Regions from separate parts of the Sporofaciens sp. JLR.KK001 genome, predicted to be linked through region 1. Evidence: predicted binding sites of a transcription regulator. Region 1 holds the regulator's gene; each other region holds the start of a gene.

Region 1 (6,072 bases):
ACGCTCTGACCGTTGTCGATTCCTGCCGGGATCGTCACAGCGATCTTCTTACGGTTGGAGGCATATCCTGTACCGCCGCAGTCCGAACATTTCTCACGGATAATCTTGCCGGTTCCGTTACAGTCCGGACAGGTCTGGACATTCTGGACCATTCCAAAGAAGGACTGCTGTGTATAGACAACCTGACCCTTGCCCTGACATTTCGGGCAGGTCTCCGGTGACGTCCCCGGTTTCGCCCCGGTTCCTCCACACTTCGGACATGGATCCTTAAGCACCATATCCAGCTCCTTCTCGCATCCAAATACCGCTTCCTCGAAAGTGATCCTGACGCTCTTCCTGATATTCATGCCCTTCATAGGCCCCTGACTCGCACGGCCTCTCCTGCCTCCGCCGAACAGATCGCCGAAGATATCACCAAAGATATCACTGAAATCCGCCCCACTGAAATCAAATCCGCCGAAGCCGCCTCCGCCTGCACCGCCTTCAAATGCCGCATGGCCGAACTGGTCATACTGGCGGCGTTTCTCCGGATCACTCAATACCGCGTAAGCCTCGGAAGCTTCTTTGAATTTCTTCTCGGCCTCCGCATCACCAGGATTCATATCAGGGTGGTACTTCTTGGCGACCTGTCTGTATGCCTTCTTTAAAGTGGAATCGTCAGCATCCTTGCTGACACCCAGCACTTCATAATAATCTCTCTTTGATTCTGCCATAGTATTTCCCTTCCTTATATAACGCCATATACAGACAATTATGAGGAAACATATGCAGATCCTATCCGCCTTTTGTACTCCCCATAATTGTCTGTGTGTAACCGGCACAGCGCTGCGTTCTCTCAATTCGTAACAGTTCAGATACCTTCACTGTTACCTCAATTCATGCTTCCTTCTGTGCCGAAATCAATTATACTTCCTTATAGTCTCCGTCTACGACATCATCGCCCTGGAATCCTTCCGGCGCCGGGCCTGCTCCAGGATTTGGGCCTGCTCCCATATCCGGACCTGCTCCCTGAGCTGCCGCTCCTGCCTGCTCATACATCTTGGTGAATACCTTCTGGGCGCTCTCCATCAGCTTCTCCTTGGCTGCCTTCATCTCGGCAACCTGTGCGTCGGAGATATCATCCATGTTCACCTTGTCAAGGATCTCTCTGAGTGCCTTGCAGTCTGCCTCTACCGCAGACTTATCTGCCGCGTCGATCTTATCTCCGACCTCTGAAAGAGCCTTCTCTGTCTGGAAGAGCAGTGAATCGGCCTCGTTCTTGGCGTCGATTCCTTCCTTACGCTTCTTATCCTGAGCCTCGAAAGCCGCCGCTTCCTTGACTGCCTTATCAATATCCTCATCAGACATATTGGAGCCTGCCGTGATGGTGATATGCTGTTCCTTACCTGTTCCAAGGTCTTTTGCAGATACATTCACGATACCGTTGGCATCGATATCGAAGGTAACCTCAATCTGCGGTACTCCGCGCGGAGCCGGTGCGATTCCGTCCAGTCTGAACTGTCCAAGGGACTTGTTATCTCTCGCGAACTGTCTCTCACCCTGTACAACATTGATATCAACCGCTGTCTGGTTATCTGCCGCCGTTGAGAAGATCTGGCTCTTCTTGGTCGGGATGGTGGTATTCCTCTCGATCAGCCTTGTAGCAACACCGCCCATAGTCTCGATGGACAATGACAATGGCGTTACGTCAAGAAGAAGGATATCTCCTGCACCCGCGTCTCCAGCAAGCTTGCCGCCCTGGACGGATGCGCCAAGCGCTACACACTCATCCGGATTCAGAGACTTGCTTGGCTCCTTGCCTGTCAGACGCTTCACTTCTTCCTGCACGGCCGGGATACGTGTGGAACCGCCGACCAGAAGTACCTGGCCAAGCTCGGATGCGTTGATCCCTGCATCGGATAATGCTCTCTTCACCGGCTCGGAGGTCTTCTCTACCAGGTCGTGTGTCAGCTCGTCGAATTTCGCTCTTGTCAGGTTCATATCGAAATGCTTCGGACCTTCAGCCGTTGCGGTAATGAACGGCAGGTTGATATTGGTCGTCGTTGCGGAAGACAGTTCCTTCTTCGCCTTCTCTGCCGCTTCTTTTAATCTCTGGAGCGCCATCTTATCTGTGGATAAGTCTACGCCCTCCTGCTTCTTGAATTCCGCGATCATATAGTCTGTGATCTTCTGGTCGAAATCATCTCCTCCAAGACGGTTGTTACCTGCTGTAGATAATACTTCGATCACGCCGTCGCCGATCTCGATGATGGATACGTCGAAGGTACCGCCGCCAAGGTCATATACCATGATCTTCTGTTCTTTCTCATTGTCAAGGCCGTATGCAAGGGCTGCAGCCGTAGGCTCGTTGATGATACGCTTCACATCAAGTCCGGCGATCTTACCCGCGTCCTTGGTTGCCTGACGCTGTGCGTCATTGAAATAAGCCGGTACGGTGATGACTGCTTCCGTCACCTTCTCACCCAGGTATCCTTCTGCGTCTGCTTTTAACTTCTGAAGGATCATAGCTGAGATCTCCTGCGGAGAATACTTCTTCTCGTCGATGGTTACTCTGTAATCGCTTCCCATCTCTCTCTTGATAGATGAGATGGTTCTCTCTGCGTTGGTTACTGCCTGACGCTTCGCAGGCTCGCCTACCAGACGCTCGCCCGTCTTAGAAAATGCTACTACAGACGGTGTGGTCCTTGCGCCCTCTGTATTGGCGATGACTGTTGGCTGGCCGCCTTCCATAACTGCTACACAACTGTTTGTCGTACCCAAATCAATTCCTATAATCTTGCCCATTGTTATTTCCTCCTAATTTGCTACTTTCACCATACTGTGTCTGACTACTGAATCGCGGTACATGTAACCCTTCTGGAATTCTTCGGCTATGATATTCTCGCCGAAGTTCTCATCCTCTACATGCATCACTGCGTTGTGGAAATCCGGATTGAACTCCTTGCCGACCGCTTCGATCGGTTTGACCTCCACACTCTCCAGCGTAGTCATCAACTGCTTATACACCTTCTCCATTCCCTGGATGAAGGGATCCTCCTTCTCCCCTTCCTTGACCGCTCCAAGCCCTCGCTCGAAATTGTCAACTACCGGAAGGATCTTATCTATGATATCTTTCGCACCTATCTCGTACATCTGGGACTTCTCCTTCTCTGTACGCTTGCGGAAGTTATCAAACTCTGCCATCTGCCGGGTAAGCCTGTCGGTAAGCTCCTCGATCTTCTCATCCTTCTTATCCTTCTTATTCTTCTTGCCAAACAGCTTCTTGCCGGACTTCTTATCATCCTTGCCGTCTGCATCGCCTTCCTCTGCCTCTTCCCCGGTATCCGTATCTTCCTGTGCTTCGGCATCTTCTGCCGTCTCTGCTTCGTCAACGGCTGTCTCTACCTGGGAGTCCGTCTCTTCTGTCTGGGACTCCTGCTCCTCTGCCGCCTTCTTCGCTTCCTCCACAGCCTCTTTTACCATCTCTTCCTGGCTTTTCTCCTTATGATTCTCCAAGGGTAATTCCACCTTTCTTTATTCTTTTTTATGAAACATCTGATCCAGCTCGTTCTGGAGCCGTTTCATTGATTTTAACACATGTTCATAATCCATTCTCTTTGGTCCGATAATACCTATCGTTCCCTTCATGCCGTCGCCTAATTCATACGTTGCGGTAACGACACTGCAGTCTTTCATGGTCTGGACCGGAGTCTCATCCCCGATGTACACCTGAATCCCGGTATTGTCCTCCTTCGCCAACGTCTGTGTCACCAGCTCTGTCAATTGCTGCTTTTCTTCGAATGCATTGATGATCTCCTGCGCACTCTGATTATCGCTTAGCTCCGGGTATTTGAAAATATTCGTCGCGCCGCTTGTATAGATCTGCATATCTTCCTCGACCTGAATCGCATCCGCCACCGCATCCAGAACGTTGCTGATCACACTGCTGTGTATCCCCGCCTGTTCCTTAAGCCGCGCGATCAATCCCAGATTGATCTCCTCGATCGACATACCGTTCAGCGTCGTGTTGAGCAACATGTTAAGCTTCAGCAGGTTCTCATTGCTGAGCGGCTCCTCTACATCGATGATCTTGTTCTTGATCACATTGCCGCCAAGCACAATCACCGCGATCACCTGTTCTTCGTCTACCATAGATAACTGAATGAACTTGATCTTGTTCGAATTGTTCATCGGAGTGGAAACCATGGTCGCGTAATTCGTATTGCTTGCCAGAACCCTCGCCGCCTGCTTAAGAAGCTGTTCCATCTTGTCTGCCTTATCAAGCATCTGCTCCTGCATCTCGGATAGCTCCTGCTCCTTCTCCTCCATCAGCATATCTACATATAGTCTGTAGCCTTTATCCGAAGGAATACGTCCGGCTGACGTATGAGGCTGCAGGATATATCCCAGCTCTTCTAAGTCGGCCATCTCATTGCGGATTGTTGCAGAACTAAGATTCAGATCTGTGTACTTAGAGATCGTCCTGGAACCGACCGGTTCGCCGGTTTCAAGATAATTCTTGATGACTGCATGCAGAATCTTCATCTTACGGTCGCTAAGCCCGTGTTCTGTTACCATCTATCCTCCTCCTTTCGGATTCATCTGTTAGCACTCTATAATTTTGAGTGCTAACATCTTCGACTATTAATGTATCACTACCTATTTCTTTTGTCAACACTCTTTATATTTTTTTTATAGCTTTTCAATAACCATTTTAGAAAAATGCATGTTTTGTAAATTTTATAAAGTGTATAAATCAGCATTGAAAAATGCCCCATACCTTCTACCGGTTCGGGGCATCTTCATTCCTGCCTATTAACTTAACTCGATCTTCGCTGCTTCCTCCGGCTTGAACTCGTTCTCCAGGTCATAGATATTATGTCCCGTAGACTCTCCTAATACTCGTCCTTCCAGAGAATAACAACGGATGAACCTCTTCACGTCAATGCTAGACCAGTGCTCCACATCCCAGCTCATATAGCCGTCCGCATCCGACTTCTTTTCCTTCAGATAGAGATCCACCTGACGACCATCCCGCATAATATCGATCAAGCCCTTGGTTCCATTGACCTCTACCTCTTCCTTCTTCACTGAATCATACACTTTCATAATTATTCCCTTCCTGTCCTGGCAACTTTCAATGTCAAGATAAATAAGCTATTCTTTAATCTTATCGATATCTGTCAGATTAACGCCCAATGAAGTCAAAACTGCCTTTAATGATAAATAATCGTCCTTCAATCCCTCATATGTTTCAACCGCATTTTCCTTTTTGGCATTCTTCATATGAGCCTGAATCTTTTGGAATTGATCAACTACATCTTTAACAATCTCTCCATTACTTGGCATATACTCACCACCTATCCGCTATCTGCACATCTACATGCTGCGTGTATCAAAACATGGTTTCTATCTTTATTATAATAGATAGGACATAAGGTGTAAAGCTTTTTTAGAATTTCCCTCTATGCACCTTCTCCATCGGTAGCTCCTCAAGAGAATGCGCCTCCGGATGTTCCTTCGTCATTCCCAGCGCCAGGATCGCTTCTAATGCATATTTCTCCGGAATCGCAAGCAGCTCCCTGATATGCTCTTCCGTCGTCCTCTCATCCGCAGCCTTCCGAAGCCTTCCCTGCACCCAGCAGCTCCCAACACCAAGGCAGTCTGCCATCAGATGCATATGCGCCATAGCAACCGAACAGTCCTCAGCCCATACGTCCGTCTTCTCCGTATCTCCCACGACAACAACGGCACATTTGGCATGCTCAAGCATGGCTCCGCCGGCCGCCCGGCTCTTCGCCATCTTCGCAAGCACCTCTCTGTCTTCCACCACGATAAATTCCCAGGGCTTTAAGTTCTTCCCGGACTCAGCCAGAAGTCCTGCCTGCAGGATCTTCTCAAGCTTCTCGGCAGGGATCTCCTCTTCCGTATAGCTCCTAACACTTCTGCGATTTGTCATAACCTCTAATAAATCCATCTCTTTACACCTCTTTCTCTATAATGCTCATTATCTGTAATCGTAACGCCCAAGTGATTTCTCAAGATGTTCTTTCATCGCTTCAGACGCTCCTTCAGCATCCTTCGCCAGGATCA
Region 2 (6,072 bases), 1.0 Mb from region 1:
GAAGAACTTTACCGCTTTTTTGGACGTTCTACGGATGCTCCTTCAAAAGCTGCCTTTTATAAACAACGCAAAAAGATTAAAAATGATGCCTTTAGAAGCCTTCTCGTTTCTTTTACTCAAAAGTGTAAAAAGAAGTTGTTTAAAGGCAAATATTCCTTAGTCGCTTGTGATGGTTCTGCGGCCGATATTTTCAGGAATCCGGATGATCCGGATACTTTCTTTGAACCAAATGGAAAGTCCACCAGAGGATTTAACCAAATCCATATCAATGCTTTCTTTTCTGTTCTGGACAAAAAGTTTACGGATCTCTTCATCCAGCCTTCCCGGAAACGCAATGAATACAGCGCATTCTGCCAGATGGTTGACCGTTCCGAAGCAGATACCCCTGTCATTTATTTGTGTGACAGAGGCTATGCCTCTTATAACGCTTTTGCACATGTAATTGAAAATGGGCAGTTCTTTCTCATACGCTGTACCGATGCCAAGACGGAAAAAATTCTGGGGGTTCCTTTAAATGGCGTCAGGCAGCTTGATTATCATGTGGACCGTATTTTATCCAGATCACATTCTAAGAAAAAACGGCTTCATCCTGAACTGGAAGAACAATACCGGTTTGTGTGCCAGGATGTCCCTATGGATTATATTACACAGGACCATCCCGAATACAGACTGTCCCTGCGCATCATCAGGATTGAATTATCGGAGGGCTGTTACGAAAATCTGATCACAAATCTTCCGGATCTTGATTTCGATATCGATGATTTCAAGGACTTGTACCACCTAAGATGGAATGAGGAAACTTCTTTCCGTGACCTGAAATACCCATTGTGTCTCAAAGCATTTCATTCCAAAAAATATGAATACATTGTACAGGAAGTATGGGCAAGGGCAATCCTGTATAATTTTTGCTCGGAAATAGCTATGGCAGTAGAGCTCCCTGAAAAAAAGACGAAACATGTATATCAGGTTAACTATTCGGAAGCAATCAAAACATGCCGGGACTTTTTGAGAATACATGATGGGACAACAACATTAGACGTGGAGGGCCTGATCGCTCAGAATATCCTACCGGTCAGGCCCGGGCGAACCTTCGCACGCCAAGCAAGGTTCAAACTTCCAATCAGCTTCTGTTATCGAAACTAACAAAAACAGAGCTAAACATACTAAATATACCTCAAAATGAGACGAATGAAAATGATTTTTTTAATTTCATAAATTCGTCTTGTTGTTATGTCTTTCTATTGCCATAAATCCATACATTGCACCACAAAATCGGGAGTACTCCCCATTTTACAGCATTCCATCTGCATTTGGGAATAGAAATCCCCCCTCTTTTTCTTAAGTTGATAGAAAATCTGGTCGAAAACAACAGATCACATTATTATTAGAAGTTAAGTAAATGACATTGGTTCATGAGAAAAAATGATATCATATAGCATGTATTTAATATAAATTTTATATTTTTAAGAAATTTGTTAGCACTCACTAAAAAAGAGTGCTAATTTTCTATTGACTTTTAAAACCTGCCGTATTATCATATCTGTTAGGTTATTGAAGAATATTTATAAAATGAGGTAGGAGTGATAAAGATGGCAGCAAAAAAAGGTAATTTATCAATCAGCAGTGAGAATATATTCCCGATCATCAAGAAGTGGGTATATTCCGACCATGATATTTTCGCACGTGAAATGGTATCTAACGGATGCGATGCGATCACGAAGTTAAAGAAACTGGATATGATGGGAGAATATCAGTTGCCGGATGATTACAAACCGTCTATCAAGATAGAAGTGAATCCGGAAGAGAAGACGTTGAAGTTCACCGACAACGGACTTGGTATGACGGCCGAAGAGGTGGAAGAGTATATCACGCAGATCGCATTCTCCGGTGCGACAGAGTTTCTTGAGAAATACAAAGACAAGACGACAGAAGACGACATGATCGGTCATTTCGGACTTGGTTTCTATTCTGCGTTCATGGTGGCAGATGAGGTCCATATCGATACGCTTTCTTATAGAGAAGGAGCGAAGCCGGTACACTGGGTAAGCGACGGCGGCACCGAGTATGAGATGGATGAAGGCAATAAGGAAGGCGTGGGAACAGAGATCACCCTGTTCCTGAACGACGACAGTTTGGAGTTCTCTAACGAATACCGCGTTAGAGAGGTCATTGAGAAATACTGTTCATTCATGCCGGTAGAGATTTTCCTCTCCAAGGCGAATGCAGAGCAGGAGTATGAGACCATCGACGAGGCAGACTTGAAGGATGATGATGTGGTTGTCGAGCATATCCATGAGGAAGCCAAGATGGAGGAGAAGGAGAATGAAGACGGCGAAAAAGAGATGGTTGAGGTAGAACCTGCCAAAGAGAAGGTGAAGATCAATAAGCGTCCGGTCTCCTTAAGTGATATCCATCCGCTGTGGACCAAGCACCCCAACGACTGTTCTGACGAGGATTATCAGGAGTTCTACCGCAAGGTATTCTTAGATTACAAGGAGCCGTTGTTCTGGATCCATCTGAACATGGATTATCCGTTTAATTTGAAGGGAATTTTATATTTCCCGAGAATCAATACGGAGTATGATTCGATCGAAGGAACCATTAAGCTATACAACAACCAGGTATTTATCGCCGATAATATCAAGGAAGTCATTCCGGAATTCCTGATGGTGTTAAAGGGTGTGATCGATTGTCCGGACTTGCCGCTGAATGTATCGAGAAGTGCGCTGCAGAATGACGGATTCGTCAATAAGATCGCCGATTACATTTCCAAGAAGGTGGCTGACAAGCTTTCCGGAATGTGCAAGACGAAGAGAGAGGATTACGAAAAATACTGGGATGATATCAGCCCATTTATCAAGTTTGGCTGCTTGAAGGATGAGAAGTTCTGTGACAAGATGAAGGATGCGATCCTGTTCAAGAATATTGACAGCAAGTATCTGACGCTTAAGGACTGCATTGAGGAGAACGGCGGCGAGGTCGTTGAGCCGAACGATAAGAAGGATGAAGCCGAAGGCAGCGGTGATGAGAATACAGATGAGAACAAAGTAGAAGAGATCAAGACGACCATCTACTATGTGACGGATGAGATCCAGCAGAGCCAGTATATCAACATGTTCAGGAATCAGGGACAGGATGCGGTGATCTTAAGCCACAATATTGATTCTCCGTTTATCACACAGTTAGAACAGAAGAATCCGACCATCCGTTTCCAGAGGATTGATGCGGATGTGACGGAGAATGTGAAGGAAGAGGTTGCAGAAGAGGATAAAGAAGCCTTCAAGGCGACGGCTGACAGCCTGATCGGGATCTTCCGCAAAGAGCTTGGCAATGACAAGTTAGATGTGAAAATAGAGAAGCTCAAAGACGAGAAGGTGGCGTCCATGATCACTCTGTCCGAGCAGAGCCGCCGTATGCAAGAGATGATGAAGATGTACGGCATGGGTAATATGGGCGGCATGGATATGGGAGGCGACTGTACCTTGATTCTGAATGCGAACCATCCTCTGGTAAAGTTTGTAGTTGACAACAAGGAACATGAGAATGTATCCATTATCTGCAAGCAGTTGTACGATCTGGCGATGCTGGCGCATAAGCCGCTGAACCCGGAGGAGATGACGGCGTTCGTTCAGAGAAGTAATGAAGTTATGATGCTCCTGACAAAATAAATAATGCAAAATGAAATGGCGGGGAACGCGAACCGGAGTGAATCCAGGGTGTTGTGCTCCCCGCTTCTATATGCTTGTTTTTAAGGGTATATTGGTCCAGGTACCGTCTGTTGCTATGTAGTAATAATCATCCCCGGTGGAAGGATTCATGTTCTTACCGTGAAGCTGGCGGTAGGCGCGCGGGCTGATCCCGTAATATTTCTCGAAGGTGCTTCCGAAATGCTGACGGCTGTTGTAACCGGATTGGAACGCCACATCCGTGATGGAGAGCGAGCTGTTGACCAGGAGGAAGACGGAATGCTCCAACCGTTTGCGGTTAATGTAATCTGTGATAGTACAGTCCATATACTTGGTGAACAAGGACTGCAGGTATGATTTGTTGATACCGGCGTGTTCTGCAAGCGCGGGGATCCGTATCTCCTCTGTCAAGTGAGAGGCGATGTAATCACGGGCTTTTTTCAGGTAGAGCATACCGGTATTCTTGCTGTGGTCCAGCACACATTTGGAGAGCTCCAGCATCATTCGGAAGAACAGTAGCCGGATCAGGCATTTCTGGTCGGGACTGTAGTGATCCGACAGATCCTGCACATCATTCTTGAAAGGGGTGTTAGTTCTCAATTGATTGATCAGGTCTTTCAGAGAATATCCCAGATGGCCTGTATCATTTCCGGCGAAATATTCTCCGGGGCGGCTAATGAACCTTGAAAAGGAAGGACTCTCGTCGGCTAATCCGGTTAAGCAGATGTCTGTCTCTGAACGAAGGCAAGAGAATTCCAGGTTCAGGATCGAACAGGGCCGGCCCTTAGGGATGGACAATTGGTGCAGGACATCGGCATTCAGGAAGATGAACTGCCGCTCCCTCAGACAGAATTCCTGTCCGTCTGCATAGATCAGGCAGCTTCCCTTCGTTACATACATGATCTCGCAGCGGTGATGGCTGTGTGGGTACATACTGTACTCGGGCAGGTTCAGTGCGTAGAAAGCGGTGACGGTGATATATGGATTGCGGATGTCAAATAAGCTCATGGCAGACCCTCCTTTATCTGATCTCTTATCAGTATAACATACCGCAGCCTACGGCTGCAATCAAACCAAAAAGCAAAAAGAATCATCCTATTCGTAGATGCACGTGCTATAATGCACATATACGGTATCTTGTACCAAATCCATCGGGAACTAAATTCCCCTGCAAGCATTCATACGAAAGGATGATCCTATGAACACTATATTAGAACAATTCCAGAAAAAAATCAATGGTACTTTTGCGTTTTTTGACCGCATGATTATAAAAGGTTACCTTTTCCCCTTCTTTTCCGTATCGGGTAGAATGTATTTTTTGTCACAGATGAACCTCCTTCTCAAAGACTTTTCTGCCTATGCAAACCAAATGACCAATGACCTTGTCTCTTATGTTGAGAAAATGGCCGCCAAAGAAGGCCGGCCTTTGGTCTACCTCTCTTCCTCACAAATATCAAAAGAGGAAAACGCTCGAAAAATCCTTCTCGAAAATCCTGTTGAGCAAGGACTGATCTGTATCTTATCTGTTGTGGAAGGATGCCAGACGCTCCAACCAGTAAAGAACTCCTCCGGGCTCCTGGAACTGCGCAGCGTTACCCGCAAATGTAAATACTATTACTTCTATTACCTCGATAAAGAGTTTGGATTCATGCATGTAAAACTCCAAACATGGTTCCCATTTCTGATCCAGGTGTACATCAACGGCAGGGAGATGATGAAGCATGTGTTTGATAAAAACGGGATCACCTACCGTATGTATGATAATTCTTTTTCAGAAATCAGTGACATTCCAAAAGCACAGGAACTGGCAGATCAATTTGACTCAAAAAAACTCTGCCGCCAGCTCGATTTCTTTGCGCATAAAGTAAACCCTTATCTTGATATGCTGGAAACCATCTTCCATCAGGGTTACCACTGGTCTGTTGACCAATGCGAGTTCGCAACCGATGTGATGTTTGAGAGCCGTGAAGCTCTGGAGGATCTTTATCCCTCCCTGGTTGGGCACGCATTCTATGACTTCAAATGCACAGATGTATTTTCCTTTCTGGGACGTAAACTAAATGCAAAGTTTCTGGGAGAAGCAGTCTCCGATTACCGAAAACGCCCAGTAGGCTGGAGGATTAAATTCAAGCTGAAGTCCAACAGTATCAAGATGTATGATAAATTTAACTGCCTGCGGATAGAAATGACGATCAATGACCCAAAGGAATTTAAGGTTTATAAGGAGGTCCATCATAAGGACGGAACGGCTTCCAGGCAGTGGGTTCCCATGGGGAAATCCATTGCTAACCTCTATCGGTACGCAGAGATTTCAAAAACCGCAAACAAACGGTTTTTAGATTCCATGTGCCATGTGATTCCTCAAAAAAGCGTGGAAGAGGAAATC
Region 3 (6,072 bases), 1.4 Mb from region 1:
GGCCCAAGGAGATCCAGAAGCTTCTTGCCAGGGTGGAGAATACTCCGGAGGAAGCGCTGATCTGCCGTTTGGCGCTTCGCTCTATGAAGCAGGCGAGATATATGCCGGAGAATATCGGGCATTTCGGACTGGCGGCCAATTACTATACTCATTTTACCTCACCGATCCGAAGATATCCGGATCTTCAGATCCACAGGATCATCAAGGATAATTTAAGAGGGCGGATGGATGAGAAGAAGATCGCGCATTATCAGGGAATCCTTCAGGAGATAACGAAGCATTCCAGTGAGATGGAACGTAGAGCCGACGAAGCGGAACGAGAGACGGTCAAGCTTAAGAAGGCAGAATACATGCGGCAGCATATCGGGGAAGAATTTGACGGAGTGATCTCCGGTATGACCAAATGGGGCATGTATGTGGAGCTGCCGAATACGGTAGAAGGTCTGGTGCATGTGACGAATATGACGGATGATCATTACGATTACTATGAAGACAGATATGAGATGGCGGGGAGCCATACCCGCAGATCATACAAATTAGGTCAGCAGATACGCGTGAGGGTCCTTGGTGTGGACCGGCTGATGCGCACGATAGACTTTGAAGTGGTGGGAAATGCACCGGGGAGGGGGAAGACAGATGGCGAAGACGAATGGCAAGATGATCGCGAACAATAAGAAGGCGTATCATGATTATTTTATACTGGATACCTACGAAGCGGGGATCGCTCTTCACGGAACGGAAGTGAAATCCCTCAGAATGGGCAAATGCAGCATCAAAGAATCATTTATCCGGGTGGAGAACGGCGAGGTCTACATCTACGGCATGCATATCAGCCCGTATGAGAAGGGGAATATATTCAATAAGGATCCGTTAAGGATCCGCAAGCTCCTTCTTCACAAGTCGGAGATCAATAAATTGTTGGGCAAGACGAAGGAAAAGGGGGTGGCGGTCGTCCCCCTTAAGGTATATTTTAAAGGCAGTCTGGTGAAGATCGAGATCGGTCTTGCGAAGGGGAAGAAGCTGTATGACAAGCGTCAGGACATAGCGAAGAAGGACCAGCAGAGAGAGGCACAGAGAGACTTTAAGATACGGAATTTCAGTTGAGTTTTGTTAAGGAGGCAAAAGAAGATGGTACCGACGAAGAAAGATGATCTGAGGAAGCTGGTGACGCAGACGACGATAGAGACCTATGAAGAACTGACGCCGCAGCTCGTCAGGCTGATCGAGCAGACGAAGCAGGATCATTCGCTTAGCGAGGCGCAGAAGCAGGATGAGATATCCCTGCATATGCTTGGGTATGTGAAATCCTGTACCAATGAGATCATTGTCGAAGTGTTGGCGGAGATCCTGGGGCTTGACGACTGAGGAATAGATGAAAAAATGATTGCGTTAACGGCGGATTAGGAATACAATAGTATCAGAACATACAGTGAAAGGAAGAAGAGATATGGCATATTGTGTAAAATGTGGTGCAAAGGTGGACGACGGAACCATGTCATGCCCGCAGTGCGGCGCGCCGATACCGGAGCTTGCCGGGGGACGTTCGGACAGCCGGACAGCCGGGAGTACGGCTGATTACAGTCAGTCGGGCGGACAGGAATATACGTATGGGCAAGGATATACATATAACCAGAGCAATGGTTCAGGGACGGCAGGGTATGCACAGGAGCCGTATGGTTCATATGGATATGGTTCATATGGATATGGTTCGCAGGCGTATTTTGACCGGAGCGAAGTGAGCCGCAACAAAGCGATGGGCGTACTGTCTTACATCGGGATATTGGTGCTGATACCGCTGATCGCGGGAGATAAGCAGTCGCAGTATGTCAAACAGCATGTGAACCAGGGGTTGATACTATATATTCTATCCAAGATCATTGATTTTATAGAGGGCGACTGGTTCTGGGGAATACATTCGTTCTTCCATTTTGGTGGGAACCTATTCTCCTGGGCGTTTGATATCATAGACCTTGCCCTGCTGATCCTCCTGATCATGGGGATTGTAACGGCGTGCAGAGGTGAGAGAAGAGGGCTGCCGTTTATTGGTAAGATTAAGTTATTCAAATAAGAAGTTATTAAAGACAAGGCATCGTGCCTGCGGATCATCCGTAGGTACGATGCCTTTCTCATATGTCTTCTCGAAGCCCGACCGGCGCTGTGCCTGCCGCTTACTCGATTGTGATCAGTCTCGGCTGTTCTTCCTGCTTCTGGATCTCCTTAGGGAAAGTCAGGTGAAGAACACCGTCCTTGAACGCTGCTCTGATGTCATCCTGAGTCAGCGCGTCGCCCACATAGAAGCTTCTGTTGCAGGTGCCGGTGTAGCGTTCCTTGTGGATACAGTTGCCCTTGGCATCCTTCTCCTCCTTCGTCATATCCTTATGGGCGGAGATTGTGAGGTATCCGTCCTTAAGATCAGCCTTGATGTCTTCCTTGGTATATCCCGGAAGCTCCATCTCTACCATATAATTGCCGTCCTTCTCATGAATATCCGTCTTCATGATCTGGGCAGATGTATGATCGTAGGAACGGCTAAAGAACGGATCGTTGAACATATCATCGAATAAATTGTTGAAACTTCTGTTTGCTAATAACATAAATCATTCCTCCTTGAAAATCTTCTTATGGTTTATTATATCCCATAAGATATGAAAATTATTTATTGTTTTGTTTGCTATATATATTATATAACACATATTGTTAGCAGAGTCAATAGGTGAGTGCTAAAAAGTTGAAAAAAATAACAATGAGATCAGGAGGCAGGTGAATGATTCACATGCCTCCTGCGCGTGTCTAATTATTCAGTTCTTCGTCTTGTAGTTCCAGTAAGTGAAGATGTTTGAGCAGATCTTCCTGGGAGCGTGTAGACAGACGGTAATATCTTACCAGCAGATTTTGTGCGTCAATGGAATCTGCGCGGGATTCATCCAGAGATATGGAATCGGAATGCGTACCATCCAGAAGATAATCAACAGGTACATGAAAGAGGTTGGAGAATGCTACCAGCTTCTCATGGGAGGGCTGCCGGTTCTTCGTCTCATAACCGGCAATGGTAGAACGTGCAACATTGATGCGTTGTGCAACAAACTCCTGTGACATGTTATTTTTCTGACGCAGAGCTTTTAGTTTTTCGGCGAATGCCATGGTAAGAATTCCTCCTTTGTACATTATGGAATATTTTACCAATTGTGGCAGAAAAGAACATACAATGTGCCGTAAGTAAACTGAAAGTGCCGAAAAGCAACATATATGCGCCCAGAGGACGGCAGACAGATGCTTGCGATACCGCTGACAGCCTTTGACGGAAGAGACGGGAAGATTGTAATGGATTGACAGAACAAGCTTGAATTCCGATATTAAATCATATATACTAAAAAAATAAAACTAATTAAAGAAAGAGAAATATGGATGATGTCAGCAAAAGATAAGCAGAGATCGGCGATTAATTTCTTATTCACCCCGGAGGGATTTACTCCGGACATATCGTCGCTCGAATCAGAAAAGGACCAGCAGGAAGCTGTAAAGTGGATAGCAGAAGGCGGATATGCCGCCCTCTATCAGTTTGGACTGGGGGGAAGACCTGCAGAACCTACACCTTCGGAAAGTTTTTTGTATCAGGTGGCGGATACATTTTTTAAACAGCTTACGGATCTGCCGGAGCTTGAACTGGTGCGCCAGAAAGCGAAGGTAACGTTAGGGGAAGAGACGGCCGAGGAGCTTCTCTGGGCGGTTCCGTTTGTGATCGGCGCCGAGTATATCTCGAAGAAGTGGCTTAAGAATGCATTCAAGAAGCTCCAGGCGATCTTCGCCAGAGAGATTGCGGCTTATGACGGCACGGTGGAGATGTATCTGACGGAGAAGAACCAGGAACTTCGGGTGCCGGAGAGGGTATTCTTCCATCTGGTAGAGAACCCTAAGGATGATTGTCCGTTCGCGTTCCTGGCTACCTATGCGACGAAGGGAACGGACGGGAAGGTGAAGCATGTTCCTCTGAAATATGCGCTGACAGAGTTCAGCAGCGACAGGGGGAAGCTGCTTTCTCTGTTGGCGTGCCTGAACCGTGCGGCAGAGGTATCGGAGCTGATCGCCGGTTTTATGGACAGCGGCGAACTATTTCATCCGCTGAAGCTGACAGCGGATGAAGCATATACGATACTGAAGCAGGTAGAAGAGATCGAGAAGACCGGGATCCTGTGCCGGATTCCCAACTGGTGGAAGAAGAAAGCAGCGTCAGTGTCCATGGCTGTGAAGCTGGGCGACGAGAAGCCGTCCATGCTCGGTTTTGACGCGCTGGTATCCATGAAGCCGCAGTTGATGGTAGACGGCGTGGAACTGACGGAAGAAGATGTGCAGATTCTTCTTGCGCAGACGGAAGGGCTTGCCCTCCTGAAAGGCAAATGGATCGAGGTAGACCATGCCCGGTTAAAGCAGCTCCTGGAAGAGATGGAAGGGCAGACGAGAGAGGTCACCCTGATGGACGCATTGAAGATGGAGATGGGGACGAAGAGGAGTGAAGAGGCGCCGGATGTAGGGCCGCTGATCACCAATGGGAAATGGCTGTCATCTCTCCTTGCGAATCTGCGCAAGCCGGAGAAGATCCGTAAGACAGCGGTTCCGGGGACGGTACAGGCAACGCTGCGTCCGTATCAGAGGAACGGGTATGCATGGCTTAGCTATATGGATCAGCTTGGATTTGGCGCATGTCTGGCAGATGATATGGGACTTGGCAAGACCCTGCAGGTGTTGACTTATTTGGAGAGATTACGGAAGCAGGAGAGGAATGCCCGGGTGCTGTTGGTGGTACCGGCGTCTTTGCTTGGGAACTGGCAGAAGGAAGCAGAGAAATTCGTACCAGAGATGGATCTGTCCGTTCTCCATGGGGGAGGAGCTGCAACTCTTGGAAAGAAGGTTAAGGCAGAGCCGGTATTTTTGAATATCACAACCTATGGAATGGCGTCAAGGATCAAGGAACTGCGGGAGATTGAATGGTCCTGCATCATATTAGATGAAGCGCAGGCGATCAAGAATCCCGGTACGAAGCAGACCAAAGAGATTAAGCAGCTGAATGGGCGGATGAAGATTGCTATGACGGGTACGCCGATCGAGAATGATCTGACGAATCTCTGGTCATTATTTGATTTCCTGAATAAGGGGCTTATGGGTACGTCCATGGAGTTCAGGGAATTCTGCAGACGTCTTAAGGATAACCCGGAGGACTACGGGAAATTGAAGTCCATGGTAGCGCCGTTCATGCTGCGGAGACTTAAGACGGACAAGCGCATTATCAAGGATCTGCCAGAGAAGCTGGAGACCATTGATTATGCCGGATTATCGAAGAAACAGGTGGTATTGTACCGGGAAGTCGTGGATGATATGGAGAAGCGTGTCGAGGATGCCGATGGTATTGAGCGGTGCGGGATCGTGCTGTCAACTATCGTGAAGTTGAAGCAGATCTGCAATCATCCGGATCAGTATTTGGGACAGAGTACATTTTCAGAGGAAGACAGCGGCAAATTCGCGATGCTCCGTGAGATCTGTGAAACCATCTACGAGAAGAGGGAACGTGTACTGGTGTTTACCCAGTTCAGGGAGATCATCGATCAGTTGGCAGCGTTCTTGCGGGAGATATTCCATGCGGACGGATATGTGCTCCATGGCGGTACGCCGGTGGCAAGCCGGGGACAGATTGTGGAGGCATTCCAGGGTGAGGCGTATGTTCCGTTTATCGTATTATCTGTTAAGGCAGGAGGGACAGGACTGAATCTGACGAAGGCGAACCATGTGATCCATTTCGACCGCTGGTGGAATCCGGCGGTGGAGAACCAGGCAACGGACCGTGCATTCCGCATCGGGCAGAAGAAGAATGTGATGGTGCACAAGCTGGTATGCCAGAAGACCGTGGAAGAGAGGATCGACCGTATTATCGAATCGAAGAAGGAACTGGCGGCGAATGTGATCGGCTCCGGCGGTGAGAGCTGGATCACGGAACTTGGCAACGATGAGCTGATGTCCTTGCTGAGGCTGGGATAATATCTGTTAATTAAGGAGATGTGAGCATATGAGCAGTAAATATTG

The links. The regulator HrcA, encoded in region 1, represses chaperone genes, less so after heat shock. The targets are predictions, from matches to a motif close to TGTTAGCACTCNNNNNNNNNGAGTGCTAACA.
Region 2: htpG (molecular chaperone HtpG) is a predicted target of HrcA. The motif match lies at 1,474-1,504, and genes of this name have one in related genera.
Region 3: VSQ62_RS23910 (Hsp20/alpha crystallin family protein) is a predicted target of HrcA. The motif match lies at 2,696-2,726, and genes of this name have one in related genera.

The regions. Positions count from the first base shown of each region.
Region 1 covers NZ_JAYMNO010000001.1:3,327,988-3,334,059, forward strand. Annotated here, with positions in the region: gene dnaJ (molecular chaperone DnaJ) at 1-713, opposite strand, end outside; gene dnaK (molecular chaperone DnaK) at 904-2,784, opposite strand; gene grpE (nucleotide exchange factor GrpE) at 2,797-3,495, opposite strand; gene hrcA (heat-inducible transcriptional repressor HrcA) at 3,514-4,557, opposite strand; gene VSQ62_RS17190 (hypothetical protein) at 4,795-5,088, opposite strand; gene VSQ62_RS17195 (hypothetical protein) at 5,137-5,328, opposite strand; gene VSQ62_RS17200 (nitroreductase family protein) at 5,432-5,956, opposite strand; gene VSQ62_RS17205 (FadR/GntR family transcriptional regulator) at 5,987-6,072, opposite strand, start outside.
Region 2 covers NZ_JAYMNO010000001.1:4,351,072-4,357,143, reverse strand. Annotated here, with positions in the region: gene VSQ62_RS22075 (IS4 family transposase) at 1-1,143, shown strand, start outside; gene htpG (molecular chaperone HtpG) at 1,590-3,668, shown strand; gene VSQ62_RS22065 (helix-turn-helix domain-containing protein) at 3,735-4,694, opposite strand; gene VSQ62_RS22060 (hypothetical protein) at 4,885-6,072, shown strand, end outside.
Region 3 covers NZ_JAYMNO010000001.1:4,701,857-4,707,928, reverse strand. Annotated here, with positions in the region: gene rnr (ribonuclease R) at 1-674, shown strand, start outside; gene smpB (SsrA-binding protein SmpB) at 637-1,104, shown strand; gene VSQ62_RS23920 (hypothetical protein) at 1,129-1,365, shown strand; gene VSQ62_RS23915 (zinc-ribbon domain-containing protein) at 1,448-2,068, shown strand; gene VSQ62_RS23910 (Hsp20/alpha crystallin family protein) at 2,169-2,594, opposite strand; gene VSQ62_RS23905 (helix-turn-helix domain-containing protein) at 2,791-3,141, opposite strand; gene VSQ62_RS23900 (DEAD/DEAH box helicase) at 3,406-6,027, shown strand; gene VSQ62_RS23895 (SWIM zinc finger family protein) at 6,056-6,072, shown strand, end outside.